Regions from separate parts of the Hominilimicola sp. genome, predicted to be linked through region 1. Evidence: predicted binding sites of a transcription regulator. Region 1 holds the regulator's gene; the other holds the start of a gene.

Region 1 (7,318 bases):
ATTTTTTGAAATTATCTTAACAAGCTTATTTTTAAGCTCATAATCCATTTTATTCACTCATTTCTTTTTCTAATTTTCGTATTCTGTCACGCAAAGCCGCGGCTTCTTCAAATTCAAGATTTTCAGCCGCTTTAATCATCTTAGCCTGAAGCTCGGCAATGGTCTTTTCGTAATTTATGATATTTTCTTCTGCGGTTTCGGTATCGTCCTCAATAGGCTTTAATGATTCTATAATATCTCTGATGTCTTTCTTAATTGTCTTTGGTATTATGCCGTGTTCTTCATTAAACTTCTGCTGAATACCTCGACGTCTGTCTGTTTCGTCAATCGCCTTTTTCATTGATTTTGTAACCGTATCGGCATACATAATAACTTGTCCCTCACTGTTACGCGCGGCACGACCGATAGTCTGAATAAGTGACATTTCACTTCTTAAGAAACCTTCTTTATCCGCGTCAAGTATCGCAACAAGTGCAACTTCGGGTATATCAAGTCCTTCTCTTAAAAGGTTAATTCCGACAAGTACATCAAATTCACCCATACGCAAATCTTTGATAATTTCCGCACGTTCGATTGTCGATATATCGGAGTGCATATAACGAACTTTAATACCTACACCGGTAAGATAATCGGTCAAATCCTCCGCCATACGTTTTGTAAGCGTTGTCACAAGCGTTCTAAAACCTTGTTCGGTACGCTTATTAATTTCACCGATAAGGTCATCAATTTGATTTTCGGTAGGTTTAATTGTTATTTTAGGGTCAAGAAGTCCTGTCGGTCTGATAACCTGTTCCGCAACAACCGTTGAATGTTCTTTTTCATAATCTGACGGTGTCGCGCTTGTGAATATTACCTGATTTAATCTATCTTCAAATTCTTCAAATTTCAAAGGTCTGTTATCAGCCGCACTCGGCAAACGGAAACCATATTTAATAAGCGTTTCCTTTCTGGCTCTGTCACCGTTATACATCGCACGCACCTGCGGTATTGTAACGTGTGACTCGTCTATAATCATAAGATAATCGTCAGGAAAATAGTCAAGCAACGTATACGGTGCACTTCCCGGAGCACGACCGCTTATATGTCTTGAATAGTTTTCTATACCTTGACAAAATCCTATTTCCTGCATCATTTCTATATCGTACATTGTACGCTGTTCAATTCTTTGTGCCTCGATAAGTAAATCACGTTCTTTGAAATACTTAACCTGTTCACGCATTTCAGCCTCTATTCCTGCAAGTGCCGCAATCATTTTTTCGTTGGTTGTAACATAGTGAGAGGCCGGAGATATAACTGCGTGTTGCCTTACACCTACAATTTCACCTGTAACTACGTTTACTTCGCAAATACGTTCTATTTCGTCGCCGAAAAACTCGACACGAATAGCGTTTTCACCGTTATTGGACGGAAATATTTCCACCACGTCACCTCTGACGCGAAACTTGTTTCTGACAAAGTTAATATCATTTCTTTCATATTGCATTGAAACAAGTTTTTTTAGAAGCTCATCTCTGTCTTTTACCATTCCTACACGCAAAGAAAGCATAAGATTTTTATAATCTTCAGGATCGCCCAAACCGTATATGCAAGATACACTTGCTACGATTATAACGTCCTTTCTTTCAAGCAAAGCAAATGTGGCACTGTGACGTAGTTTATCTATTTCATCATTGGTCAGTGAATTTTTCTCGATAAACGTATCGGTTTGCGGAATATATGCCTCTGGTTGATAATAATCGTAATACGACACGAAAAATTCAACACAGTTATTTGGAAAAAATTCTTTAAATTCACTGCAAAGCTGTGCGGCAAGGGTTTTATTATGAGCAAGTACAATGGTAGGTTTGTTCACTTGTGCAATGACATTTGCCATAGTGAAAGTTTTTCCCGAACCTGTTACACCGAGCAAAGTTTGGCATTTCTCGCCTTTTTTTATTCCGTCAACAAGTGTTTGAATTGCCTGCGGCTGATCTCCTTGTGGTTTAAATTCAGAAACAAGTTCAAATTTATCCATACAGCTCCCCTTCTTACTGGTTATTTCCTTAGATTTTTAACAAGTATATTTATTCTTCTTGCATTTATCGACGTATATTGTTCAACATTATTTCTGACTGCAAGCTGAATATTTTTACATACAGAAAAAATATCACAGCCATATTGTAAAATGACTGTCATATCTATATGTACACCGTGTCCTGTTTTTCTTAGGTTTATATTTTGCACCTTAATTAGTCCATTGATCTTTTGTGCCTCATGTATTGCTATTGAATTTATAACGTTATCTGAGATAATATAGTCACCCATATAACTGAATGTGGGTCTGACAATTGATTTATCAGCCTCGGCGGTTGTTATTTCCGAATCAAGATTTTTTTGAAATCTTCTTAACGGATGCAAGAAATATCCTGAAAATTCCTTCTTTATTTCAAATGTCGGAACAGGAATAACGTGTTTCCCTTCAACTGTACGCATTCTAAGTGCCATATTCATTTCTTCGGGTGTTGCAACATCCTCTATTCTTATAATTTGTTCAACCTCATGAACACCGATATTTTTAGCAATTTTATTTACCATTCCGTCAGATGTACCCAAAATCATAAGGCACTTAATCTTATTCCTTTTAAGAACTTTTTTTATTTCATTTACCTGCGACGGATTCATAAAAAGTGCGTGTTTAACAGACGCAATTTTTGTCGGTTCTTTTTTGGCAGATGTGCCGGCTATAACTTTTCCATGAGAAATAAGCAAGCCGTCATCAATTATAGCGTCAGCTCCGTATTGTTGCGAAACCATAACACTTCTGTAACTCTTTCCTGTTCCACTCGGACCTACAAATGCGATAACTCTCATAATTATAACACCTTAATTCTGATTTTGCTTGATTTTGTATGACAATGTCATAAGCGGATCTGAAAGGTGAACGTTTTCCACCGCTACGTCCTTATCGAATTTAAGTTCGGTATACGAAAAGTTCATAAGACCTTTAACTCCGCAATTAACTAATTTTTCAGCCGTTTCCATTACTGCCGCTTTCGGTACGGTAAGAATTCCGATGTCAACTCTATGCGAATTCAAAAATTCCTCAAGCTTATCTATTGACATAACTTCTATACCGTTGATTTTTGTACCAATTATATTAATGTCATTATCAAAAATGCCTACAAGTTTAAAGCCTCTTTTTTCAAACGTATCATGACTTGCCAATGCTCTGCCGAGATTACCGGCTCCGACTATAACAGTAGTATCTCCGTCATTAAGTCCTAATATGTCACCGATTTCGTTATAAAGATGTTCGACATTATAGCCGTATCCCTGCTGACCGAAACCGCCGAAATAGTTAAAATCCTGTCTGATTTGTGATGCAGTCACGTTCATTTTTACGCTAAGTGCATTTGAGGAAATACGCTTTATATCCTGCTTTAAAAGTTCGCCCAAATATCTGTAATAGCGTGGCAGACGTTTAACTACGACCGTAGGAACTTTCTTTTCATTTTCACTCATGTCCTCTAAACCCCTTGTTAATTATATAACATTTATTATATCACACTCATTTCGTTTTGTATAGTCTTTTTAAATGTATTTTTTTGTATTTTGACATTTTACACATATAAAAAAATGTCACAACAAGCCGATACTGACTTATTGTGACATTAGTTACTTAAATTAAATCATTAAGTTTTATCCATTTTTCAAGAGAATCTTTCCACTGTGCAACGTGCGGTATACTGTCTGCCAAGCCCAAGCCGTGAGAACCGATTGGGTATATGTGCATTTCATACGAAACTTGCACTTTGCTTAGTGCGTCGGCGTACATCAAAGAATTTTCTACCGGTACTGCCTGGTCTGATGATGTATGCCATATAAATGTAGGCGGTGTATTAGGTGTGACGTGTTTATAAAGCGACATAAGCTCTTTATCAGAATGTAATGCTCTTTCGCCTATCAAGTTTTGTCTTGAACCATCATGTCTGTATTCGAACATATCTATTACAGGGTAACACAAAATTGTCGCATTAGGCTTACAGCTTTCTTTATCTATTTCATCTGTATCTTCATACATTTTCTTATCATAATGAACAGAAACAGAGGCCGCCAAATGTCCGCCGGCACTTGAACCCATAACTGCAATTTTATCCTTATCAATGCCGTATTTGTCGGCGTAATATCTGACATATTTAACAGCACGCATTGCGTCACTTATTTCTGCCGGATGTTTGTACGGTGCAACTCTGTATTCAACCACAAATGCAGTAAGACCGATTGACTGCAACCACTTAGCATATGCAGTACCTTCGTGGTCGGCTCTTATTACATAGCCACCACCCGGAAAAATAATAACAGCACCTTTTGAATGTGCAGGATATGCCGTTATAGTCGGTTTTCTTACCGCTGTTTCATCAGCCTCTATAAATTCTTCGTTCCAATAAGGAATCACGTCATTCCATAAATTCTCCATAATTAATCTCCTTGCTTTTCCGGATTTTCACCATAAGTAGTGAATAAATCCATAAATTCATTAAGCTTACTTTTCTTGATTGTAAATTCTGTTTTACCGTTGCGGATTAAAGCACAGTACAAATCATCAATACTCTTAAATTCGATTTCTGTATCAGAACTGCTCTTGATACCTTTATATTTTATTTTCATAACGGTATCGCCGAGTGTTTCGTCTTTATATACTCCGTCAACCGCCAAACCGACAATGCTCTTGTATATTGCTTGTGTTATCTTTGTATCAACCTTTTGACCGTCAAGCACAAAAGTCATATCCGAATCGTTATGAGTTATATCAATCGTATGTTCTGCTCCGTTATACTCTACCGTTACACTCTTAACTTCCGAAATATCAACAAGTGCCTGCAATTTACTTACAATGTTGTATGACGAGTCATTCGCAAAAGATATAATGTCCGATGAAACTTTAAATACCTGTTCCTTATATTTTACATAAGTCATATCACCGTCTGTGCGACCAATTGTAAGTGTTTCGGTATATTCTTCGCCGTATTTGCCTGTTGAATTGTCGTAAGGCTTAACGGTTATCATTAAAACAGGCGACTTTTCACTGAAACCGCCGTCAGCATTTTCAATCGGTGTAGTAAGTGAAATTTCCTCTATCGGAGCAAGTATTTTGTTATCGATATAGTCATCATTGGCACCGCTCTGATACGGCTGTACCATTTCCCATACATTATTTGTGTTGTTATTTATATTGCTTAATATTCTGATTTCAATAGTTTCATCACTGCGGACAATTTTAATGTCATTAATATTGTCAATATTAATGCTGAAACGATTGAATTCTTTATAATAGCTGATAGGCTTTTTTAAAGTATCAACTTTAAAATCATATATTGTATAGACAGTATTATCGCCGTCTTTCATCACAAAATATTCTCCGAGTGTCGGACTTAAATCACCGATAATCATTTTATCAATCTGACCGTTTTTCTTTTCAACTGTAACAGTGACTTGTGGATTGTCAAGTCCGTATTGTGATAAATCAGCCGGATTTTCTTCAATCTTGTTTTTTGATGACAATGTTGAAATTGTACCGACAAGCGCACCGGCTTTTGAAGAATCTATTTCAGACGCATCCATATCATTTACGGACCATTCCGAATCGCCTATACTTTTTACTGTAATTGTACCGTTTTCACTCTCTGACTTTACAGATAAAATATCGGTTGTATCAGCTGAATAGATACTGTATAAATCATCGGTTGTATCAACATTATTATCTTTTGACGTGTCAATATTACTTATAACAATCGTTCCGACAATAAGCACTATAATCACTGACGCGGCTATAATTATGCTTTTCGTTGTTTTACTCATAGATTTCTCCTTTTTATCCAAATTACAAGTCCGATTATTAATACGGTAATCGGTATTATAATTACAACAAATGCAAAAATAATTGTTTGACCTAAATCAGATAATGTAATAACATTGTTTACAAGTGTTTTTTCATCTACAGTAAAGCTTTCTTCGTTACCTATCATAAAGTTGGTCAAATTCATAAAATAATCATAGTTTGCAAGTCCGTAATTATTTGTAAGTGTTGTTTCGTCTATGGTTAAAAGCATAGTATTTCCCGATACATAAACCGATGAGGCGTGTTTTGCATCTACCGAAAGTTCGCTGACCGGATATTCACCGTCCTGCTCGCCGCCGACTTTTGAAACATTTTCATAATTTGAAGTCGTGTATGCTTTTTCTGAACTTGTCAAAACAGGTGTAACAGATATATCGCCATTTGATTCAAATTCTTGAGTTATCAATCTTGAATATGGGAAATATGCCAAAGTTCTTTGATTGTCTATTATACTGTCGGTAAATTCATATGATTTTACGTTCGGCACGACAAGACTCATCGAACTTCCGCTCAACGAAACGGATTTTGATGTGTCTGTTTCAATTACAAGGTTATCGCTTACACCTATGCCCCATGATGACTTTAGATAGTCATACAAGTTAGTAAGATTTTTTGAATCTACATCAAGATAAACTTGTATATTACCGCCTTTTTGCAAATAAGAATCAAGTTTTGTGATTTCTTCTTTTGAAAAATCGGCCGTCGGTTTTGCAACAATCAACATATTTGCGTCTGACGGTATATCATCGGTCAATGTATTAACTTCTCCAACTTCAAAGTTTTCTGATTCAAGTTTAGTTTTTGCACCGTCAACAGCTATCTCATTATGTCCTTTTATTAGGTATGCCTTTTGTTGTGTTTTGCTTGATACATACTTTAGTGCCGAAGTTATTTTATTTTCAACATTAAGTGATGTATACTGTCCTGTTTGTGCATTTACTCCGTACAATTCAGTCATAGTATATGTTTTAAACTTATCTCCGCCGTCAACAATGACAGAATTTGATTGCAGACTTTTGCCGTCAGTAACGTATTTCTTGCCAAAAGTCGGGTTAGATGTCATATTAATATTTGTAACATTGATATTTTTATTTGCGGCGGCATATTTATCAAGCACCGTACGAATATTTCCGTCTTGTTCCGATTCACCGGCAAGAATATATATATCAACAGGAGTATCATAATTTTTAAGATACTCTTTTGTTTTATCTGAAAGTTCGTACATTTTATTTGACGTAAGGTCGATTTTTAAAGGTAATTTGTTGTTAAGCACGCTGACAAATACGTTTACAACAATAACCAAAACAACCGCTATTGCAATAGCAACGGAAGATACAAATTTATATTTTTTTACGTTATTCATTACATATCCTCCTATCTCATTCTGCGTCTTTCAAATACCATAACGGTAAAGAATAAGAACAGACTGGTGATGCTTAA
Region 2 (24,525 bases), on a different contig from region 1:
ATCAGCATTTTGCGGATATAGAACACGATCCGAATGTCTATGACGTGACATATGAAAATTCTCAGGCGAGAGAAAGAACTCAAATTCTTATGGACGTTGCAAACAAAAGCGGCGGTTTGGTAATAGGTACCGGTGATATGTCCGAGCTTGCACTCGGCTGGGCAACGTATAACGGCGACCATATGTCGATGTACGGCGTTAATGCAGGTGTTCCGAAAACACTCATTCGCTACCTTGTTGATTACGAAGCGAAACGTACAAATAACGATATATTGAAGAAAACATTACAGGACATATTGGATACACCTGTAAGTCCCGAACTTCTTCCGCCGAAAGACGGAAAAATATCTCAAAAGACCGAACATATTGTCGGTCCGTATGAACTTCACGATTTCTTTTTGTATCATCTTATGCGTTTTGGTTCAAAACCGTCAAAGATACTGAGATTGGCTGAAGTTGCGTTTGATGGGATATACGACAGAGAAGTTATACTTGAATGGTTAAAGGTATTTTACAGAAGATTTTTTGCACAGCAATTCAAACGTTCGTGCCTGCCTGACGGTCCGAAAGTAGGAAGTGTTGCTCTTTCTCCGAGAGGCGATTGGCGAATGCCGTCCGACGCCTCATATCAAATTTGGGCGAAGGAGCTTGAAACACTTTAACGCCCTATTCTATGGAGGGATTTCGGTGTCAAAGAGTAAAGTTTGTTTAATTTTATCGGCATTTATTTACGGATTTGCACCGATACTGGCTAAATTTGCATACAAAAGCGGAGCAAACGGAATTACGCTTACTTTTTTGCGTACATTCCTAATGCTGCCGCTTTTATTTTTTATAATGATTTTCAGAAAAGTGTCGTTTAAACTTACAAAAAAAGAGCTTATAGATATAATTCTACTTGGTGTGGTGGGTGGCTCGTTTTCAATGATTTCACTTTATGCCGCATATGACTATATCTCAACAGGACTTGCGACAACGCTCCATTTTATATATCCGCTTATAATAGTAATAACTTCGGCGGTAGTGTACAAAGAAAAAATCAAGAAGATAAAACTTCTTGCGGTTATGCTTGTCACGCTCGGAATGTTTATGTTTGTTGACCTTAATAATACAGCCGATAAAATCGGCGTGATACTTGCGATTTTGTCGGGAATATTTTATAGCTTTTATGTCGTTTATATGTATCGTTCCAAACTTGACGAAATGGACTATATAAAACTTACGTTTTATCTTATGATTATTATGAGTATCGGCACATATATTTTCGGTTTGACAACTGATAGCTTGGTGTTTGAGAAAATGGATTATAAAGCATGGATACTGTCGGTGGCTATATCACTTATTATAACGCTTGGAGCAGTGCCGCTTTTTCAAGTGGGAGTACGCTGTGAGGGTGCGTCAACTGCTGGAATAGTATCGGCGTTTGAGCCGATTACTTCAATAATACTCGGTGCGATATTCTTGGGCGAAACAATGGGATTGGTGCAGTATATCGGCGGTGGTTTGATTATTATAGGGGTAATTTTGACGGAAAAATACGATTAACTCTTCTTTAACTTGACAATATTGTATATATTATGATATTATATATGTATTCTAATATGTAGTATATATAAGAATACTAAAAGCAATACGTGAAAGGGGAGAACAGATATGGATACTAATTCAGAAAATGTTGTGGAAGTAAAGGATAAAGTTATTGAAAGGGTAAAGGTATTTGATAAAAAGAAATTAGCGATAATTATACCTATTGCAATTATATTGATTGCCGCAATAATCGTGTTTGCAAACAGAAATTTTATTATGGGCAATTATAATTGCGGAAAAGGAAATTATCAAGCGGCAATTACATATTATTCAAAGATAAAAAAGATTAAGGGTAAAACACTGTCTCAATATCAAAATTTGCGTACATATGAGAGCGGTAAGGACGCGTTAATTAGAGATGATATGCAAACGTTATCATCTGTTGTTGCGAACTTGAAAAATGTAACTACCGAATATCCTACAAAATCGGAAATCAACCAATTAAATATTGATTATGAAAAACGCAACGAAGAAATAAAAAAGAATGATACACAAATAGAAGAAGTTACAAAACTTTTTTCTGATGTGACAAAGGTTTCGGACATAATCGGCAAATGTGATGAATTAAAGAAAAACAAACTTACACAGTCACAGATAAGTCAAGTGGACGAAATTAAAAAAGTGGCGTCTGCATATGTTGAAATAAAGGGCGAATTTGACAAAGGCAATAATGAGGCTGTTGTTGAAAAAGTCGGTCAAATATCGGGAGTTTATCAGAAGTACGGTATAAGTAAAAATATTGATGAATTTAAGGATAAGGCACAAGCCGCTATAGAAGAAAGAAAATTGATTGACGAAAAATTAAAAAATATAAGAGATAATTTTAATGCCGGAAACTTTGACAGTTCACTTAACGAGGCAGATGAATTGCTGAAAATGAACTTGAAAGAGGAAGAAAAAAAGGAAGTCGAAACGATAAAATCAACTTCGGAAACGAAAGTGGCAGAGGCGAAAGCAAAAGCTGAACAAGAGGCGGCAGCGGCAAGACAAAAAGCCATTGATGAGGCTATAAAAGTAAATGCATCTACTTTATATGAGGAATTCAACACAAATAATGTTGGTGCGGAAAACAAATATAAAGGTAAAATGCTTTTGGTAACGGGTACTGTTTATAATATAGACAAAACTTTCTTCTTGGGAACGGCATATGTAAATCTTATGGCGGGATATGTGGCAGACGGTGTAACGGCATATTTTTCTTCTGAAGGCAAGTCGCAAATCACCAATGTTTCGCAAGGACAAACTATAACTGTTTTAGGAAGATGTTCAGGACGAAGTCTTGGAAGTGCAATTTTAAATGATTGTGTTTTAGTAAATTAAATAAATTTTGATAAAGACAGCGTATGCTGTCTTTATTTTTGCCAAATACCTTGATTTTTTTCTGTGTTTGTGTAATAATACATATTGGATAATAATGCGGAGATAAAAATATGAGAAAAGTTAATACCACAATTAAATATATAGAACCGTATTCAATCGCGGAAGATGCCGGAATTGAAGTCGGGGATAAGCTGATAAGCATTAACGGACACGATTTTCACGATATACTGGAATATCGCTATCTTACAGCCGAATATGAAGTTACTCTCGAAATACTGAAAAAGGACGGTACTACCGAAGTTATAACGGTTGAAAATGATTACGACGATATAGGTATTGAATTTGAAGAGGGACTTATTGACGAGGCACAAAGTTGTCGAAATAAGTGTATATTCTGTTTTATAGATCAGTTGCCTAAAGGTATGCGTGAAACGGTTTATTTTAAAGATGATGATACGAGATTATCGTTTTTGCAGGGAAACTATGTAACGCTTACGAATATGTCAGACGAAGAAATAGACAGACTTATAAAAATGCGTGTCTCGCCGATTAACGTATCGGTTCAGGCAACCAATCCCGAACTTAGATGTAAAATGCTGAATAATCGTTTTGCGGGTAAGTGCTATGACATAATGAAAAAGTTTGCGGCTAATAATATTTATATGAACTGTCAGATAGTGCTTTGTCCCGAAATTAATGACGGCAAGGAACTTGACAGGTCAATATCCGAACTGGCGGCACTGTTCCCGAATGTAAACAGTGTATCAATCGTTCCTGTCGGTCTTACACGCTATCGTGACGGACTTTATCCGCTGAAACCGTTTACAAAGGAAACTTCCGCACAAACAATAAAGCAAGTTGAGACTTGGCAGAAAAAACTGTATGATAAACTTGGAACAAGGCTAATTTATCTTTCTGACGAATTTTATTTGAATGCGGAATTGCCTATACCTGACGCAGAAGTGTATGAGGGTTTTCCGCAGCTTGAAAACGGTGTAGGATTGATTGCCAGTATGGCAGAAGAATTTGATTCGGCAATTAAACTTGTGAAAAACAAAAAGTATGACAGAAATGTAACTCTTGTAACAGGTGAGGCGGCGGCATCTTTTATAACGGGTTTGTCGGAACGTCTTATGGAAAAGACAGACGTAAAGATAACTGTTTATGCGATAAAAAACAACTTTTTCGGCGGAGGCGTAAACGTTTCGGGACTTGTCACGGGCGGAGATATAATCGACCAGCTTAAAGACAAGCCTATAGGGGATATAATGCTTATTCCGCACAGTATGCTGAGAGATGAAGACGGGATTTTTCTTGATGATTTGACTGTATCAGACGTTGAAGAAGCGTTGAATGTGAAGATAGAGCCTGTCATAAATGACGGATATGAATTTATTGAGAAAATCTTGGGAGAAGAACTTGAATTTTAAAAGGAGAAGAATATGAAACCATTGGTAGCGATAGTCGGCAGACCGAACGTCGGAAAATCGACTCTGTTTAATAAGATAACAGGAAAGAGAATAAGTATAGTAGAGGACACACCGGGTGTAACGCGTGACAGAATTTATTCTGATGCAGTGTGGCTTGATAAGCACTTTACGCTTATCGACACAGGCGGTATCGAGCCTGCGTCAAAGGACGAAATCCTTGTACAAATGCGCCGTCAGGCACAGCTTGCCATTGAAATGGCAGACGTTGTTGTGCTTATGACAAACGTAAAGGACGGTGTTACGGCAAACGACCAGGACGTTGCACAAATGCTTTTAAAGGCGAAGAAAAAGATTGTGCTTGCCGTAAACAAGGTTGACAATACAGGCGATCCGCCGTTTGAATTTTATGAGTTTTATAATTTGGGACTTGGCGATCCGATTGCTATTTCATCAACTCACGGTTTGGGTGTAGGTGATTTGCTTGACGAAGTTACTCACTTGTTCCCTGAGGACGCAGATACGTCAGATGACGAGGACGAAATTAAAGTTGCGGTAATCGGTAAACCTAATGCAGGTAAGTCGTCGCTTATAAATAAAATTTTGGGTGAGGACAGAGTTATTGTAAGTAACATCGCAGGAACAACGCGTGACGCAATCGACTCACATTACGAAAAGAACGGCGACAAGTATTTGTTTATAGATACCGCCGGTATGAGAAAACGCGGTAAAATTGACGAAAACGTAGAGCGTTACAGTGTTGTACGTTCGCTTGCGGCGGTTGACAGAAGTGACGTGTGCGTTATTATGATTGACGCAAACGAGGGTATTACAGAACAGGACACAAAGGTTGCCGGCTATGCTCACGAGCAGGGTAAGGCTTGTATTTTTGCGGTTAATAAGTGGGATATTGTTTCTAAAGACACAAAGACTATGAAAAACTTTACAATGCGTGTGCGTGAAGAATTTGCGTTTATGTCGTATGCGGAAATTATATTCATCAGTGCAAAGACAGGTCAGAGAGTTGACAAGCTTTTGGAACTTATCAAGAAAGTAAATGAGCAGCACAAGAGAAGAATTACAACCGGTATGCTTAACGACGTCTTAAACGAAGCAATGGCAAAGCAACAGCCGCCATCAGACAAGGGCAGACGTTTAAAGGTTTATTACGGTACACAGGCCGCAACAGCACCGCCGACATTTATTTTGTTCGCAAATTCGAAGGATTTGTTCCACTATTCATATTTGAGATTTATCGAAAATCAAGTGCGTGAGGCATTTGGTTTTGAGGGAACACCTATAAAGTTTATCGTAAGAGAGAAAAATGAAAAGAAGATGTAATGGGAGATAGTTATGACATATTTAATAATTGCCCTGACGGCAATAGTATCATATTTAATCGGTTCGGTTAATTTTTCTATACTGCTTTCAAAAATGCTGAGCGGTAAGGATATCCGTGAAAGCGGTTCGGGAAATGCGGGCGCAACGAATATGCTAAGAACATACGGCAAGAAAATGGGTGTTATAACACTGTTGCTTGACGTGTTAAAAGGCATAGTCGTGATACTTTTATCAAGATTTGTAAAAAATATTGCGGGTACAGATGAAATATATCCTGTTATAAGCTATATCGCAGGTGTATGCGTAATTCTCGGTCATAATTTTCCGCTTTACTTCGGATTTAAAGGCGGCAAAGGCGTTGCGACTTCGCTGGGCGTTGTGTTAATGCTTGACTGGAAAGTCGGACTTATTGTGGCTGTTGTTGCAATAGCGGTTATGGCAGTAACAAGGTATGTATCGCTCGGTTCAATCTTGGGCGGTGCAATGTACATAGTTATAGAAATCGTTAAAATGATTGTTACAAAGAACGTTGATGCAATTCAGCTTGTGTGCGTTGTTATTATCGGCGGACTTTTAATAGCAAGACATCATGCAAATATAAAGAGATTACTTAGCGGTACGGAAAACAAACTTGGAGCAAAAAAAGGAGAAGTAAAATGAAAATTGCAGTAATTGGCTCAGGCGGTTGGGGAACTGCCATAGCGATACTTTTATCTTCAAGAGGACATAATGTATATTTATGGTCGTGGATACAGGAAGAAACGGACAGACTGAAAAAAGACAGAGAAAACAAAGAATTTTTGCCGGGAGTGAAATTTCCGGATACAATTTATTGCAGTCACGATATGGCTGAATGTACAGACGGAGCGGAGCTTATTATAACAGCCGCACCGTCACCGGCAACGAGAACAACGGCGAAACAGCTTTCGCCGCACGTTAAAGAGGGACAGAAAATAGTAAATATATCAAAGGGACTTGAAGAAGGTACACTTTTACGTCTTTCACAGGTGTATAAAGAAGAAATTCCGCAGGCGGATATATCTGTTATGAGCGGCCCGTCACACGCAGAAGAGGTTTCAAGAGGACTTCCTACAACAAATGTTGTTGCGTCGGAGCATATTGATACGGCTAAATTTATTCAAGACGTGTTTATGGGCGATATGTTCAGAGTGTACACTTCAACCGATATAATCGGTGTTGAACTTGGCGGAGCACTTAAAAACGTTATCGCACTTTGTGCGGGAATAAGTGACGGACTTGGTTACGGCGACAATACAAAAGCGGCACTTATGACAAGAGGTCTTGCTGAAATTGCAAGACTCGGCAAGGCTATGGGTGCAAATGAAAAGACATTTATGGGACTTAGCGGTGTAGGTGATTTGATTGTAACTTGCACAAGTATGCATTCGAGAAACAGACGTGCCGGAATACTTTTGGGTCAAGGCAAGAGTTTAAAGGAAACTTTGGAAAGCGTTCATATGGTTGTTGAGGGTGTAAACACCGCAACGGCGGCATATGAAATGGCACACAAATATAATGTTGAAATGCCTATTGTTGAAGAAGCTTATAATATTTTGTACAATGGCAGAAATGCAAGAGAAGCGGTATTATTGCTTATGACGCGGGAGAAAAGAGAAGAAAAATGAATGTAATCGTAGTAGGCGGCGGTAAGGTCGGAAGAAAGCTTGTAGAGGATTTTAATTATGAGGGCGATGACGTAGTTCTTATTGATATTAAAAGTGAAATCTGCGACCGAATTCAAGATGATTATGATGTAAGGTGCGTATGCGGGAGCGGTACTGACCTTGAAGCTTTGCGCGAGGCGGAGGCTAACAAGGCAGACATATTTATTGCTGTTACGGAAAATGACGAATTTAACGCACTTTGTACCGTTATGGCTAAAAAACTCGGTGCGGGCAGATGTGTTGCAAGAGTGAGAAACAGAGAATATTTTAAACAGCTTGATTTTATGCGTAACGCTCTCGGAATAAATCTTATAGTAAATCCCGAATACGCAACTGCTTGCGAAATATCGAGAATACTTCGTTTTCCTGCCGCAATCAAAACAGAAACTTTCGCAAAAGGCAGAATTGAACTTATTGAATTTAACATCAGTTCGGATAACGCACTTTGCGGAAAAGCTATTTTTGAGATATACAAAAAGTTTAAGATAAAACTTCTTATATGTGCGGTGCAACGCGGTAACGAGGTGTATATTCCGAACGGTGATTTTGTTATCGAAAGCGGAGATAAACTTCACATAACCGCATCTCACAGAGATGTTGCGAAATTTATGCGTGAGATAGGTGTTATAAACACAAAGGTTAAAACCGCAATTATAATCGGCGGCGGAAGAATATCGTTTTATCTTGCGAAACAGCTTCTTGAAAGCGGCATAAGGGTTAAAATTATAGAACACAATATGAACAGATGTAAGGAATTGACCGAGCATTTGCCGAAAGCGGATATTGTGTGTGCCGACGGAACGGATAAGCACGTTCTTGCACAAGAGGGCATTGACAGAGTTGATTCGCTTGTTGCACTGACGGGTATTGACGAAGAAAATATGATTATATCAATGTATTCGCAGTCAAGATTTGTCGATAAGATTGTAACAAAGGTAAACCGTCTTTCGTTTGCGGAGCTTATGGAAAACACAGGCGTGTACAGTATCGTTACGCCTAAAAACATAACCGCGAATATTATAATCGGTTACGCAAGAGCAATGAAATCGGCAAAGGATACGGAAATGAGAACTCTTTACCGAATAGTAAACAATAAAGCCGAAGCTATGGAATTCAGAGTTACAAGAGAATCCGAGCTTACTTCAAAATCGCTTTCACAGATTAAGATGAAACGTAATGTTTTGATTGCGGCAATTCTCAGAAATAACAAGATTATACTGCCGGACGGTGAGAGTAAACTTGAAGTCGGTGATACTGTTGTGATTGTGACAACACATCATATTACCACACTCGGCGATATACTTGCATAGCGGTTACGAAAGGAAAAGATATGAATTATAGGATGATAGCATATTCCGTAGGACGAATACTTGTAGCCGTTGCGGCAACAATGCTTGCACCTTTGGGATTGTCTTTGTTTTACGGTGAGTCAATAGCTTTGGCGTATGTAATACCGATAGTAATATCCGTATTAATCGGACTTTGTGTATCTGCAAAAGCACCGAAAAATAAAAGCCTTTACGGACGTGACGGAATGTTTATCGTTGCGATAGGCTGGATTGTAATATCAATAATCGGTTGTCTGCCGTTTTATATCAGCGGTCAGATACCAAGTTTTGTGGACAGTTTTTTTGAAACGGTGTCAGGTTTTACAACAACCGGTTCATCTATACTTACAAATGTCGAGGCGCTTGACAAGAGCTTGCTTTTTTGGCGAAGTTTTACCCATTGGCTCGGCGGTATGGGTGTACTTGCGTTTGCAATGGCAATTTTTTCGTCAAAGGATACAAGAACAACTCATATGATGAGAGCGGAAATGCCGGGACCTGTTGTAGGCAAACTTGCAAGCAGATGGCAGTTTTCACTTAGAATACTTTACGGAATATATATAGCACTTACGGTCATTGAATTTGTGCTTTTGCTGTTCGGCGGTATGCCTGTATTTGACAGCTTGCTCCATACATTCGGCACAGCCGGTACAGGTGGTTTCGGAATAAAGAATAGTTCCGTTGCGTATTATAACAGTGCATATATCGATTATGTTATCGGTATATTTATGATGTTGTTCGGATTGAATTTTAACGTGTATTTCTTGATAATTGCAAGAAAATTCTCACAGATAAAGAGTAATGACGAAGTTAAGTGGTATATAGGAATGATGATAGGTGCGACGGTAATTATTGCACTTAATATTATGCCTGTGTATCACGGATTTGGCAGAGCATTCAGATATTCATTTTTCCAAGTGTCGTCAATTATGACAACGACGGGATATTCAACTGCCGACTTTGTTCGTTGGCCTATGCTTTCGCAGATTATACTTGTACTATTGATGGTAGTCGGCGCGTGTGCAGGCTCAACAAGCGGCGGTATGAAAGTTACAAGATTTATTATACTTATGAAAACAGCCACTCACTCAATAAAAAAGGCGGTAAGTCCGCGAAGTGTATTTTCGGTTAAGGTTGACGGCAAAACGGTTGAAAAGAATATCGTAAACGGTGTGTTGGGATATTTCGTTGTATATATGTTGTTTGCGGCTGTGTCAATTCTCCTTATCAGCTTTGATAATAAGGACTTCACAACAACGGTTACTGCCGTAATTGCGACTATGAACAACATTGGTCCGGGATTGGGATTGGTAGGCCCGACAGGCAGTTTTGCCGATTTTTCGGCATTGTCAAAAATAGTGATGTCAATAGGTATGCTTGTAGGCAGACTTGAATTTTATCCGATACTTATATTGTTTTCGCCGTATGCGTGGAAACGAACTTAAAGAGCCTGACGACAGCTCCGAAAATCACATCGGAAGATGTGATTTTTGAGTATTTTTTGGAGAAAGCAAATAAATATGAATATTATCAGAAAATTTTTATTTCACAAAAGAATAAATACGGCAAGACGTATTTCGTTTGGATTTGCGTTGATTATCCTTGTCGGAGCATTACTTTTAATGTTGCCGATTTCGTCAAAAGAAAGAGTTGTGACGCCGTTTTTGTCGGCACTGTTTACAACAACGTCCGCAACTTGCGTAACAGGACTTACGCTTATAAATGTCGGTGCATATTTCAGCTTGTTCGGACAAGCGGTGATACTGTTTTTAATTCAGCTCGGCGGTTTGGGATTTATGACGATACTTTGTATTGTGTTTATAGTTTCAAACCGACAAATCGGACTTAGAAACAGAATGCTTATAGCACAGACAATGGGTACGGAAAGCCTTGAGGGAATAGTCAAACTTGCAAAGCACGTTTTGCATATAACGGGAATTATAGAATTGTTGGGCGCGATAGTGCTTTCAATACGTTTTGTACCGAAATACGGATTTTTTAAAGGAATGTGGTTTAGTATATTTCATTCCGTATCGGCATTTTGCAATGCGGGATTTGATATAATCGGTGACGGAAAAAGTATGCTTTCATACAGACACGATCCGCTTGTACTTTGTACGCTTGCGATACTTGTTGCCATAGGCGGATTGGGTTTTATTGTGTGGGAGGATATTATCGCAAAAAAATCGTGGAAAAAACTTAACGTGTATTCAAAAGTAATAATTTTGGCACAGATATTTTTTATTGTCGTGGGTACATTTGTGTATTTCATTCTTGAATACGGCAACATAAATACAATCGGTGCTGAAAGTGTCGGTCAGAAAATATTGGCGTCATTCTTTCAGTCGGTCACAACAAGAACGGCCGGATTTGACGCACTTATACAGAATAATTTAACCGACTTGTCAAAGGCTTGGGGAACGGTGCTTATGATGATAGGTGGCGCTTCAGGCTCGACTGCGGGCGGCGTAAAGCTCGGAACGGCTGTACTTGTAATAATGACTTTGATTTCCGTATTGCGTGGCAAATCTGATGTTGTTATTCACGGCAGAAGAATTGCACACACGACTATTCTTCAAGCAATGGCATTGCTTGTATTGTGGCTTGTGCTTGTTGTGGGCGGTTCGGTGCTTATAAGTTATATTGATAATCAAGATTTGATAAATTCGATATACGAAGTGGCGTCGGCATACAGTACGGTCGGTCTTTCGGTCGGTGTATCGGGGAGCGCGTCCACATTTACAAAGATTTTGCTTATTGTATATATGTTCTTCGGCAGAGTGGGCATTATGACTATAAGCGTTGTGTTTATGACTCGCATCAGAAAAACTAATGATATAAGGTATCCGGAATGTAATTTCATTGTCGGATAGCAGAAAGGCTAAGGATTTGTTATGAAAACTTTTACAGTAATAGGATTGGGCAGATTCGGAACATCTGTTGCAACGCAACTTTTTAATATGGGTTATGAAGTGCTTGCGATAGACAAAAATATGGATAAAATAAACGCTATTGCAAATTTGGTAACAAGAGCGGCTTGTACCGACGCAAAAGACGAAAGCTTGTTAAAACAACTTGGAGTGAAAAACTCGGATTGTGCAATCGTGTGTATCGGCGGTGACGATATAACGGACAGCGTACTTACAACTCTTGCACTAAAAGATATGGGAGTTAAGCAGGTTGTCTGTAAAGCAAAGGATAATATGCACAAAACCGTACTGAAAAAAGTCGGTGCGGATAATGTTATAATTCCCGAACAGGAGGCAGGCATTAAAGCCGCAATAGAACTTGTTTCTGACAGATTGCTTGATATAATCGAATTGTCGGACGAATACAGTATTGTGGACGCTGTTGTACCGAACACATGGATAGGCAAGAGCATTATGGAATTGTCTGTTCGTAAAAAATATAACGTAAATATTGTTGCGATAAAGAGTAATAACGGCGGTAAGGTGAATATTTCACCTGAACCCGAATACAAATTTAAAGATACCGATATTGTCGTGCTTGTAGGAGATACCGAGTCGATAAACAGATTGGAAAGTATATAAAAGACTGTATATAAAAAGTATTGCTGAAAATGCAATACTTTTTTTGTTTGTTTTAAACAAGAAAGTAATGAATTATATATGAAAAACTTACAAAGAATAAAAATATCAAAAAAACTATTGACAAAAGTTTAACAATCTCATATAATAGTGTTGTAAAGATTGATAAATAAATAACGATAAAAATTTATCAATCTAAATAAACAAAGTCAATAATAAAAATTCGGAAGATTTCATACTATGTCAAAACAGAGTCTTCTGTAAAAACATCTTATCAGCCTACAATAAGATGCAAAGAAAAACTAACAACCCGTAGGCAGAAAGGCTATGGAATTATTATGGCAGAGATTAACGTAAATGAAATGATTGACGGCTACGTTGCAAAAGCACAAAAGGCTTTGGACGAATTTATGGCACTTAATCAAGAACAGATTGACACAATCGTAAAGGCAATGACTCTTGCAGGTCTTGACAAGCATATGGAGCTTGCAAAGATGGCTGTTGAGGAAACAGGCAGAGGCGTGTATGAGGACAAAATAACCAAGAATATGTTTGCAACAGAATATGTTTATCATTCAATCAAGAATGAAAAAACAGTTGGTGTTATTGCTGAAAACGACCTTGAAGATTACGAAATTATAGCAGAGCCTGTAGGCGTTGTATGTGGTGTTACACCTGTTACAAACCCTACATCGACAACAATGTTTAAGGCTTTGATTTCCGTTAAGTCAAGAAACCCTATTATTTTCGGTTTCCATCCGGGCGCTCAAAAATGCAGTGCGGCGGCTGCTAAGATAGTTCTTGACGCGGCAGTTGCGGCAGGTGCGCCTGAAAACTGTATACAGTGGATTGAATACCCATCAATCGAGGCAACAAACGCACTTATGAATCATCCGGGTGTTGCAACAGTTCTTGCAACAGGCGGCAGCGGAATGGTTAAGGCGGCATACTCAACAGGTAAGCCTGCACTTGGCGTCGGTCCGGGTAACGTACCTTGCTACATTCATAAGAGTGCTGACCTTGAACAAGCGGTTAACGACCTTATCCTTTCAAAAACATTCGACAACGGTATGATTTGTGCGTCTGAACAAGCCGCAATCGTAGATAAGGCAATCGCACCGAAATTTGAAAAACTTATGAAGAAATACGGCTGCTACTTTGCAAAGCCTGACGAAATTAAAAAGCTTAGCGATTACTGCATCGACAGTGAAAAGGGTGCTGTAAACCCTGTAATTGTAGGTAAGCCTGCAACATGGATTGCGGAGCAAGCGGGAGTGAAAGTTCCTGAGGGTACGAAAATTCTTCTTGCAAAACTTGACGGCGTAGGTCCTGAATATCCGCTTTCAAGAGAAAAGTTGAGTCCGGTACTTGCATACTTTATCGTTGATTCAACAGAAGAAGGAATCGACAGAGCAGAAGAAATGGTTATGTTCCACGGTATGGGACACTCGGCTGTTATTCACGCAAATGATGAAGATGTAATTCAAAAGTATGCTGCAACAATGAAAGCAAGCCGTCTTATCGTAAATTCACCGTCATCACACGGTGCAATCGGTGACATTTATAATACAAATATGCCGTCACTTACACTTGGCTGCGGTAGCTACGGCGGTAACAGTGTCAGCGGTAACGTTACAACGGTGAACCTTATAAATCAGAAGAGAGTGGCTAAGAGGAGAGTAAATATGCAGTGGTTTAAAGTTCCGGATAAGATTTATTTTGAGCATAATTCAATTCAGTACCTTGAAAAAATGCCGAATATCACTCGTGCATTTATCGTAACAGACCCGGGTATGGTTTCTCTTGGTTATGTAGATAAGATTTTGTATTACCTAAGAAAGAGAACGGAGCACGTTCATTGTGAAATTTTCTCAGATGTAGAGCCTGACCCGTCAATCGAAACAGTAAAACGCGGTGCACAGATGATGGACGAATTTAAGCCTGACGTAATTATCGCACTTGGCGGAGGCAGTGCAATGGACGCCGCAAAGGGTATGTGGCTGTTCTATGAACACCCTGATGTAGACTTTAATTCACTGAGACTTCGTTTCCTTGATATAAGAAAACGTGCGTTTAAGTTCCCTAAGATGGGTAATAAGGCACAACTTGTAGCTATTCCGACAACTTCCGGTACAGGTAGTGAAGTAACAAGTTTTGCGGTTATTTCTGATAAGAAGAATAATATGAAGTATCCTCTTGCAGACTACGAACTAACACCGAATATTGCGATTATCGACCCGCAGTTTGTAATGTCACTTCCGAAATCAGCAACTGCCGACACAGGTCTTGACGTGCTTACACACGCACTTGAGGCATATGTATCTGTAATGGCGTCGGATTACACAGACGGTCTTGCAATGAAAGCTATTCAGCTTGTATTCAAGTATCTTCCGAGAGCATACAAGAACGGTGCTGAGGACGCAGAGGCAAGAGAAAAAATGCACAATGCAAGTTGTATGGCAGGTATGGCATTTACAAACGCATTCTTGGGACTAAATCACTCAATCGCTCATAAAATCGGCGGTGAGTATCACGTTCCTCACGGCAGAGCAAATGCAGTATTGTTGCCGCACGTAATTAAGTATAATGCGTCAACACCTTCAAAGTTTGTGTCATTCCCTAAGTATAAGAAGTTCATTGCAGATGAAAAGTATGCTGAAATCGCAGCATTCTTGGGACTTCCTGCAAAAACAACAGAGGAGGGCGTACAGAGCCTTATAAATGCGGTTATAGACCTTATGAAAGAAGTTAATGAGCCGTTGTCATTCTCTGAATGCGGAATTGATGAAGAAACTTATATGAGAAATGTTCCTGACATTGCAAACAAGGCTTTTGAGGATCAGTGTACAACTGCAAATCCGAAGTTGCCGCTTGTTAAGGAAATTGAACAGATTATGATAGACGCTTATAAAGGTGTAAACTAATTGTTGAAATTTATCGGAAATAGGTATATAATTGATTGCGGAATATAAAGTTCTGTATTCCATAATCAATCAACGGGGGTTACCGAAAGGTAGCCCCTTTTCCTTTTTATTCAAAATAACGTAATGTCAGAATTTGTTGTGAAACGAAAAAATAATGAAAATGTCATATAAAAGCACTCATTTTATGTTATAATATAAATAATTAATTTAATCGGCATATAATAAATTAGGAAGGAGCGATTTTAAAATGGAAGAAGTATTTGATAAAATAAAGGAACACGCAAACAAAGCTAAGGACAGCGCGGTGCAGGTGACAAAAACAGTCATTGAGAAAACAAACAACATAGTAAACCAAACAAAATTAAAGTTTTCAATAAGCGAAACGAAAAGCAAAATTAAGGACATCTATACCGAAATTGGAAAGTCTGTATATGAAAATTATAAATCAACAGGCGAAGTGATTGACGATATGGAAGAAAAGTTCGCTAAAATCGACGCTATGACGGAGGAAGTTAACGAGCTTAAAGAACAGCTTTATCAGCTTAAAGAAAACGTAAAGTGTCCGAAATGCGGTGCGTATAATCATTCTGATGATGTGTACTGCTCAAAGTGCGGTGAAAGAATTTACAACGTAAATTCAGACGATACAGACAGTTATGACGATGATGAAGTTGTTATAATAAACGCTAAAAAACCTGAAACAGAAGAGGATTAATTATATGTCCGGTAGATTTGATAAGTTTTTTGATTATGCCTATGAAAAGGGCAGAGATATAGCTAAGAAATTTCACGGAAATAAGGGTGACAAGATGGATAAAAAGGGAATGAACATAGAATCATATGACGGTCAGGACGCTTTTTACACAGGCACTGACGAGGAATATGAAGAATTTTTGAAAAATGTCGATGTAAAAACAGATAATGATGCCGATGCAGAGCCTGTTGAAAACACTCAAAGAATTAATTTGAACGAAACGATTAATATTCAAAGTGTTATCGATAAATTCAAGAAAAAAGCCGGTGACATTGAAAACGGTGCAAGAAAGTTTAAAGACACGGTTGTAAGCAAGGTTGATGAATTTAAAGCTAAAAAAGAAGCCGAAAATACAACTGAGGCTGAAAACGAAAAAGAAGAAAAAAAGAAAGATAATTCTTTTGAAAAGGTTGTAAAAACGGCAGAGGATATTAAGGAAGATATTAAAAATGCCGTTGACGAAAGCGGTATAAAGGAAAAAGTTAAGAATACCGTTAAAAATTCGGTTGAAAAGATTGACAATAAGCTTGATAACATTCGCGAAAGCGTTGTTTCTGTATCTGAAATGTCAGACAGATTTGATGATGTTGAAAGCAAAATTCAAAATGTGTCAGAGGATATTGACGGCTTGAAATCGAAGATTAAAGATATTTCGGAAAAGTTGAATATTATTGATGTTCAAGATAACGAAAGAATGAAAGAACATAAGGATAATTATTCCGAGATCAAAAATTCGGTTGATGAAATAGCGAAAAGTGTTTCGGAAGTTAAACAAGCATTTAATTCGATTTCAAAACTTAATGACAGTGTGTTCGATTTGAAAAATACACAACTTAATACAAAAAATACAATTTCAGAACTTGAATCGAGTTTTGTAAAACTTAAAAAGAAATGCGTTCTCGGTGTAACCGTGCTTAGCATTTTAAGTGCAATTGTGATTGTGCTTGAAGTTGTATTAATGCTTTCATAAAATTGAATGATACATGAAAAGATCATAAGTAAATTATGGTCTTTTTTGATAGAAAATTATGGCCTTTTTGTAAACAATTTTTTAAATCTATTGACATAAACGTCAATAAGGAATATACTAATATGTGTTGTATGTGTTAAACATATAACGAATATAACGACTTATCTGCCCGCTGATAAGCGTTAGAATAGAATAATTGTGGGCAGAAAGGCTATGGAATATAATTATGAATTTTGGCAGATTTGGAAAAATAGCAAGTGTATCATTGATTGGTGCAATGTTGCTTGCAGGTTGTTCGGGAAACGGTCAAACTGTTATGAAAATAGGCGATACTAATATTACGGAAGGTGCGGTTAATTTCTTCGCAAATTACGGAATGGGTACAGAGGACGTAGACACCGCAGTTGATAATCTAAAGCAAGAATATCTTCTAAAAGAAGTTGCAAAGGCAATGGATATAACTCTAACCGACGATGAGGCTAAACAAGTTAAAAGCACTATTTCAAATTTTAAGGCTCAACAGGGCGGTAAAAAAGCCGGCGATAAGTTGCTTAAAAAGTACGGTGTTGATGATGATATAATGGAAACAATTATTTCGGCATCAACATATTCAAAGCAGATAATGGATCAGCTTGACGTTGCAGAACCGACAGATGATGAAGTTAAGCAGTATTTCGTAGATAATTATTTAAGAGCAAAGCATATTCTTATTTCAACAAAGGATATGACGACAGGTGCAGATCTTGATGAAGACAAGCTTGCAGAGGCTGAAAAGAAAGCAAACGAAATTCTTGAAAGAGCAAAGAACGGTGAAGATTTCGATGCACTTATAAAGGAATACAATGAAGACCCGGGTATGGAATCAAATCAAGACGGATACTTCTTTACAGACGGTGAAATGGTTTCTGAATTTGAAGATGCGACAAAGTCAATCGAGCCGGGCGAAATCACAATGTGTAAATCAGATTACGGTTATCACATCATAAAAAGATTACCGATAGACGAATCGGATTCAAAGTTTGGTGAGTATTTGGAAAACAATAAATCAGCAGTTCAGTCGGCAGTCACTTCAAAGAAACAAGAAGAGGCTCTTGAAAAGAAAGCTGAAGAATTGGGTATCAAGGTAGAGGTAAACCAAGATAAGATTGATAAAATGGTTATTCAGCCAAAGGATACGCCGGAACCTACAACAGAGGCGGAACCTACAACAGAGGCTAAATAAAATGACAAATCAAGCAAGTCTGTTATAAAAACAGACTTGCTTTTTTAATCTTTTTTCGTACAAAAGTCTTGACTAATGTCAAAAAGTATGGTATAATTTCATATGTTGTTGACAAGTATGCCGATGTGGCGGAACTGGCAGACGCCCGGGACTTAAAATCCCGTGGGAAGAAATTCCCGTACCGGTTCGACCCCGGTCATCGGCACCAAATGACTTAGAACTTTGTTCTAAGTCATTTTTTGTTGAAAAAATATAATATTAATTAGTGAAATAATATTGTAATACAAAACAAAATATGATAAAATAAAACTGATGGGCGGTATTTCGGAAGAAAATTGCACCTGACATTTAGTGCGTTGCGGTGATATTATCGGAGGTGATAATATAAACGCAATAGGATTTATCGGAGCGGGAAAATGCGGTATGAGTCTGGCTTACTATTTCAGAAGCAAGGGCGTAAATGTAATCGGTTTCTCGTCACGAAGTAACAATACAGAAGATTTTGAGCTTTACAGCCGTGAAAAGCTTATAAATAATAGTGACATAATTTTTATAACTACAAATGATGATAATATCCAAACGATTTGGAACAAAATCAAGGATATGAATTTAAAAGAGAAAATTATATGTCATTGCAGCGGCTCTGTGTCAAGTGAAATTTTTAAAGGTGCAGACAGTGAAAATGTTTGCAGTGTTCATCCGATGCTGGCATTTAACAGCAAGCATACGTCATTAAATGCAATATCAAACGCTTTTTTTACTGTCGAAGGTGGCGGAAAAGCAGTTGATACTGTTTCAGAAATTCTTTCATTATGCGGTAACAGATTTAAGATTATTACACCGGAAAATAAAGCCAAATACCATGCGGCGGCGTGTTTTGCGTCAAATTTTGTCGTATCGGTTTGCTATAAGGCAACGGAGCTTTTACAGGAGTGCGGTTTTTCAAAGTCGGAAAGTGAGAGTGCACTGTCAACACTGATGAAGTGCAATATGGACAATATACTTAAAGTCGGTTGTGAAAAAGCAATCACAGGACCTGCGGCAAGAGGGGATATGGCGACTGTTGAAAAACATATTGAAGTGCTTGATGAAAGAACAAGAGAGTTATACAAAGAACTGACAAATGTTATATTTGATATGAAAAACGGAGGAATAGAATGAAAAACACAACAGTAACCTTTAAAAATAAGAAAACTGACGGTGAAAAAATTACAATGCTTACAGCTTATGATTACACAACGGCAAAACTTGAGGACGAGGCAGGCGTTGATTCAATACTTGTAGGCGATTCGCTTGGTATGGTTATTATGGGATATGACAGTACATTGTCTGTGACAATGGATGATATGATACATCACAGTAAAATCGTTGCAAGAGGTGCAAAAAATGCACTTGTCGTAACGGATATGCCGTTTATGTCGTATCAAACATCTGTGTATGACGCAGTTGTGAACGCAGGCAGACTCATAAAAGAAGGTCATGCCGACGCGGTTAAACTTGAGGGCGGAGTTAAATTTGAGGAACATATAAGAAAAATCGTAGACGCGTCTATTCCTGTTGTCGGTCATATCGGAATGACGCCTCAATCGGTCAACGCGTTCGGCGGCTTTAAGGTTCAGGGCAAAAATATAGATGACGCAAAACGAATTATAGATGACGCAAAAGCGGTTGAAAGAGCCGGCGCATTTGCGGTTGTTTTGGAATGTGTACCGACACCGCTTGCAACATACATAACGGAAATTCTTTCAATTCCTACAATAGGAATCGGTGCGGGCAACGGCTGTGACGGTCAAGTGCTTGTATATCAGGATATGCTTGGAATGTATTCCGATTTTACACCGAAGTTTGTAAAGAAATACGGTGAATTGGGCGAGAGTATGAAAAATTGCTTTAAGGAATATTGCAGCGAAGTGAAAAACGGTACATTCCCAAAAGAGGAAAATTCGTTTAAAATGAGTGAAGAAGTTATGAAACAAATAACGGAGGAAGAATAAAATGCAGATAGTAAAAACAATAGATGAAGTAAGGAAAACAGTTAAAGCATGGAAAAAGGAAGGACTTACGGTTGGTCTTGTTCCAACAATGGGTTATCTTCACGAAGGACATAAAAGCCTTATAGAGCGTGCGGTAAAGGAAAATGACAGAGTTGTTGTAAGTGATTTTGTAAATCCTACACAGTTCGGTCCTAACGAGGATTTTGAAAGTTATCCGAGAGATATTAATGCGGATGCGAAACTTTGCGAAAGTGCGGGTGCGTCAATTATATTTAATCCTGAAGCTGATGAAATGTATGACAATGCACTTACATTTGTTGATATGAACAAGATTACAAAGGTACTTTGCGGTAAAACAAGACCTATTCATTTTTCAGGTGTGTGTACTGTTGTAAGTAAGCTGTTCAATATCGTTCAGCCTGACAGAGCATATTTCGGTCAAAAGGACGCACAGCAGTTATGCGTTATAAAGAAGATGGTTAAGGACTTGAACTTTGATATTGAAATAGTCGGTTGTCCTATAATTCGTGAAAATGACGGCTTGGCAAAGAGTTCAAGAAACACATATCTAAACGCAGACGAACGCAAGGCGGCACTATGCCTTTCACGTTCGCTTGAAATCGGCAAGAAGATGATTGCAGACGGCGAAACAGACGTAAAGACAATTATTTTGGCAATCAAAGCGGAGATTGGAAAAGAACCTCTTGCAAAGATTGACTATGTGGAAATGGTTGACTTCAATCAGCTTGAAACACTTGAAAAAGTACAAAAGCCGCTCCTTTGCGCAATGGCGGTATATATCGGAAAAACACGTTTAATAGATAATTTTATAATGGAGTAAGGAGAAAATAAGCAATGGAATTAACAATGCTTAAAGGTAAGATACATCGTGCAACCGTTACACAGGCAGAACTTGATTATGTCGGAAGTATAACGATTGATACGGCACTTTTGAAAGCGTCCGGTATACTTGAATATGAAAAGGTGCAGATAGTTGATGTAAACAACGGTCAGCGCTTTGAAACGTATACAATAGCCGGAGAAGAAAATTCGGGCGTTATATGCCTTAACGGTGCGGCGGCAAGATGTGTTCAAAAGGGTGATAAAGTTATTATTATGGCATACTGCAATATGACGGCGGACGAGGCAAAAGAACACAGGCCGACAGTTGTATTTGTTGATGACGACAACAAGGTGTCGCAAATCACGCAGTATGAAAAACACGGAGAAATAAAGTAATCTTTGCATATTGGAGGGATATATATGAATTTGCATACATTTATAAAGAAGTCAAAGGATTATATTTCCTGTTTCGTAAAATACGGTGCGGCGGTAATTGTCGCACCTTTTGCGAAAAACAAAGAAAAGTATAAGGATTTATGGCTTATAGCGGAGCGCGGAATTGACGCAAGGGATAATGCGTATTATTTGTTCAAGTACATTACCGCAAATCATCCCGAAATCAATATTGCTTACGCAATAACGAAAGATTCCGCTGACAGAGAACGTGTGGAAAAACTCGGCAGAATTATAAATCATAACAGTTTTGAACATTACATTTCGCTTGTGCTGTCAAAAGTAAAAATCAGTACACATATTATGGGTTACACACCGTACATAGATTTTTTTGTTAAGGCTGATAAAAAGGGTATTATAAAGGGCAAAAAGATATTTTTACAGCACGGTATCATCAAGGATAACCTTACATATTTGTATAACAATAATGTGAATTTGGATTTGTTTGTGTGTTCGGCAAAGCCTGAATACGAGTATGTCAAGAACTTGTACGGATATAAGGATAGCGTTGTGCAAATGCTTGGTTTGTGCCGTTATGACGCACTGTATAAAAATGAACAGCCGACAAAAAAAGTTTTGCTTATGCCGACTTGGCGATACAATCTTCAAGGGGCTGACAAAAAAGAATTTGTAAAAAGCGAATATTACAAGGTGTATTCAAATTTTCTTGCAAGTGAAAAATTAAAAAACGTTCTTGAAAAATACAATTATGAATTGCTTTTCTATCCTCATATTGAGTTTCAGAGATTTATTGATACGTTTAAAGGCGGCGAGCAAGTTAAGATTGTTACGTTCAATGACAGTACGGTGCAAAATTTACTTATTAAATCGGACGTTCTTATAACCGATTTTTCAAGCGTGTTTTTTGATTACGGATATATGGAAAAACCTATGATTTTCTATCAGTTTGACAAAGAGTCATTCAGACAACAGCATTACGAAGAAGGTTATTTCGACTATGAACGTGACGGTTTCGGTGAAATTTTGTATGATGAAAATGACGTTATAGACGAACTTGACAGAATACTTGAAAACGGTTGCGTGCTTGATGATAAGTACAGAAAAAGAATTGATAAATTCTTTACGCTTAGAGATGAAAATAATTCACAACGTAATTTTGAGGCTATAAAAGAAATTTGCGACAGAGGTTGAGTATGAAAAAAGTAAGTATCATAATTCCCGTATACAATATGGAAGAGTGGGTTGAAAGCGGAATTAAGTGTATAACGGAACAGACATATGAAAATCTTGAAATTATAATAATTGACGACGGTTCAAAAGACGGAAGTTATATGAAATGCCTTGCCGAGGCGGATAAGGACAGACGTATTGCGGTATTCGGCAAAAACAACGAAGGACCCGGTGCGGCAAGAAATCTGGCACTTAGAAAAGCAACGGGCGATTATATATATTTCTTTGATATAGACGATTATCTTGAAAAAAATGCGATAGAAAAATTTGTCCGTTATATGGAAAATGAAAATACCGACCTTGTTGTGTGCAGTTTTTCTATGTTTGACGGTGAAAAGGTTTTCCGCACTGTCAAAAAGGCTGACGGACTTAAACGTACAGGCGAAGATGCACGAAAAGATTATTATGAGCATATGTTTATGTACGGCGAACGCGGTATTCAAGGGGCGGCTTGGTTTAAGCTATACAAGACCGATATAATCAGAAAAAACGGTATTGAGTTTCCTAAGCTCAGAAAAAGCGAGGACGATGTTTTTGTCGCAAGGTATGTAAACTGTATAGACAGTTTTTATATGACCGGCGATGTACTTTGCAGATACTATGTAAACTCATATAAAAGATTTTGGGATAAGTATCGCTTTGATATTTTTGATACGTCAAGACAGTCTACAATGTACGTTAAGGACATTGTTTTAAGCTGGAACAGAAATAACAAGGACGTTTTGCAGAGAATTTATGACGATTATTTTCATAAAACATTCGGAAGTTTCTGCTTTTTGTTTAATCCGAACTTGAAATTAAACCGCAATGCAAGGTATGCGAGGTTAAAAGAAATAACGGATATTTTTATGGACGATATATCTTGTGACGGTATAGAAATCAACCATCCGATTTTTAAGAGTATGAAAAAGAAAAATTACAGAGCGATTTATGTAAGAATTGTGCTTCATATTTTGAAACATAAATTCGACTGAATTTGACACAAGCTATTGACTAAAGAATAAAACAGTGGTACTATTTTATAGTGCCACTTTATTGATGTATAAATTAAGGGGAGAGAATTTTGAATCAGAAAGAACGTCTTGAAATGATCAGAAGAAAGCGTTTGCGTGAACAACGCAGACGTAAATTTTTAATTCGCAGAGTATTTGTATTTGCAGTTGCAATTATAATCGCAGCTCTTGTTATATTCGCAATTAAAGGGTGCGTGTCGTCCGTATCGCAAAGGGCGGAGCAGAAAAGACAGGAGGAGCTTGCGGCTATGTCAACGCAGACGCCGACAACTGCACCGGCACAAAAATCAAATTCATCGGATATTGACCAAAATTATTATCAAAATTCGGCGTTCATCGGTAATTCGTTCGTAGACGGAATGATGAATTACAGCCTTGTAGAAGGTGCGGATTATTTTGCGAGAATCGGTTTGAATGTCAATGACGCAATGACGAAATCCACATCAACGGGTACAGTGCCTGTTATTGAAGAACTTAACAACGGCAAGAAGTACAATAAAATATTTATGATATTCGGTGAAAACGAACTTGGTTGGGCTAATTCGGATACATTTGTAGAGCAGTACGGTGCACTTATTGACAAAGCAAAGTCATATCAGAGTACGGCAAAAATATATTTGTTTGCGATAACCCCGGTAACCAAAGAGGTATCGGACAATAACGTGGATAATACAAATAACGAGCAAATAGTTAAATACAATGAATTGATAAAGAAACTTGCCGAGAGCAAAGGTGTTGTCTATGCGGACGTATACAGTGCCGTTGTAGGCGAGGACGGCAATTTGCCTGACGGAGTGGCGAGTGACGGTATTCATTTCGGAGAAGATTATTATAAAAAGTGCTTGGTTTATATACAAAATAATATAAAATAATCAGAAGAGAGGATATATGAGATGAAAAAATTAGTTTTGGGTTTGGCGGCAGT

Evidence for each region. The regulator Rex, encoded in region 1, represses fermentation and respiration genes when NADH is low (regulators of the CRP and FNR family bind a similar motif). The targets are predictions, from matches to a motif close to ATTGTTAANNNNTTAACAAT.
Region 2: adhE (bifunctional acetaldehyde-CoA/alcohol dehydrogenase) is a predicted target of Rex. The motif match lies at 12,356-12,375, and genes of this name have one in related genera.

The regions. Positions count from the first base shown of each region.
Region 1 covers NZ_JBKVWU010000100.1:71-7,388, forward strand. Annotated here, with positions in the region: gene uvrB (excinuclease ABC subunit UvrB) at 50-2,014, opposite strand; gene ACLTU0_RS09280 (Asp23/Gls24 family envelope stress response protein) at 2,035-2,850, opposite strand; gene ACLTU0_RS09285 (redox-sensing transcriptional repressor Rex) at 2,863-3,501, opposite strand; gene ACLTU0_RS09290 (alpha/beta hydrolase) at 3,659-4,456, opposite strand; gene ACLTU0_RS09295 (DUF4340 domain-containing protein) at 4,459-5,838, opposite strand; gene ACLTU0_RS09300 (Gldg family protein) at 5,835-7,241, opposite strand; gene ACLTU0_RS09305 (ABC-2 transporter permease) at 7,253-7,318, opposite strand, start outside.
Region 2 covers NZ_JBKVWU010000021.1:1,841-26,365, reverse strand. Annotated here, with positions in the region: gene ACLTU0_RS04215 (NAD(+) synthase) at 1-662, shown strand, start outside; gene ACLTU0_RS04210 (EamA family transporter) at 688-1,545, shown strand; gene ACLTU0_RS04205 (OB-fold protein) at 1,654-2,907, shown strand; gene ACLTU0_RS04200 (DUF512 domain-containing protein) at 3,018-4,337, shown strand; gene der (ribosome biogenesis GTPase Der) at 4,350-5,675, shown strand; gene plsY (glycerol-3-phosphate 1-O-acyltransferase PlsY) at 5,688-6,335, shown strand; gene ACLTU0_RS04185 (NAD(P)H-dependent glycerol-3-phosphate dehydrogenase) at 6,332-7,321, shown strand; gene trkA (Trk system potassium transporter TrkA) at 7,318-8,670, shown strand; gene ACLTU0_RS04175 (TrkH family potassium uptake protein) at 8,691-10,133, shown strand; gene ACLTU0_RS04170 (TrkH family potassium uptake protein) at 10,209-11,561, shown strand; gene ACLTU0_RS04165 (TrkA family potassium uptake protein) at 11,583-12,239, shown strand; gene adhE (bifunctional acetaldehyde-CoA/alcohol dehydrogenase) at 12,575-15,160, shown strand; gene ACLTU0_RS04155 (zinc ribbon domain-containing protein) at 15,408-15,875, shown strand; gene ACLTU0_RS04150 (hypothetical protein) at 15,880-16,884, shown strand; gene ACLTU0_RS04145 (peptidylprolyl isomerase) at 17,111-18,106, shown strand; tRNA gene ACLTU0_RS04140 (tRNA-Leu) at 18,226-18,314, shown strand; gene ACLTU0_RS04135 (Rossmann-like and DUF2520 domain-containing protein) at 18,458-19,267, shown strand; gene panB (3-methyl-2-oxobutanoate hydroxymethyltransferase) at 19,264-20,100, shown strand; gene panC (pantoate--beta-alanine ligase) at 20,102-20,941, shown strand; gene panD (aspartate 1-decarboxylase) at 20,956-21,339, shown strand; gene ACLTU0_RS04115 (CDP-glycerol glycerophosphotransferase family protein) at 21,364-22,548, shown strand; gene ACLTU0_RS04110 (glycosyltransferase family 2 protein) at 22,551-23,561, shown strand; gene ACLTU0_RS04105 (GDSL-type esterase/lipase family protein) at 23,651-24,472, shown strand; gene ACLTU0_RS04100 (DUF4358 domain-containing protein) at 24,494-24,525, shown strand, end outside.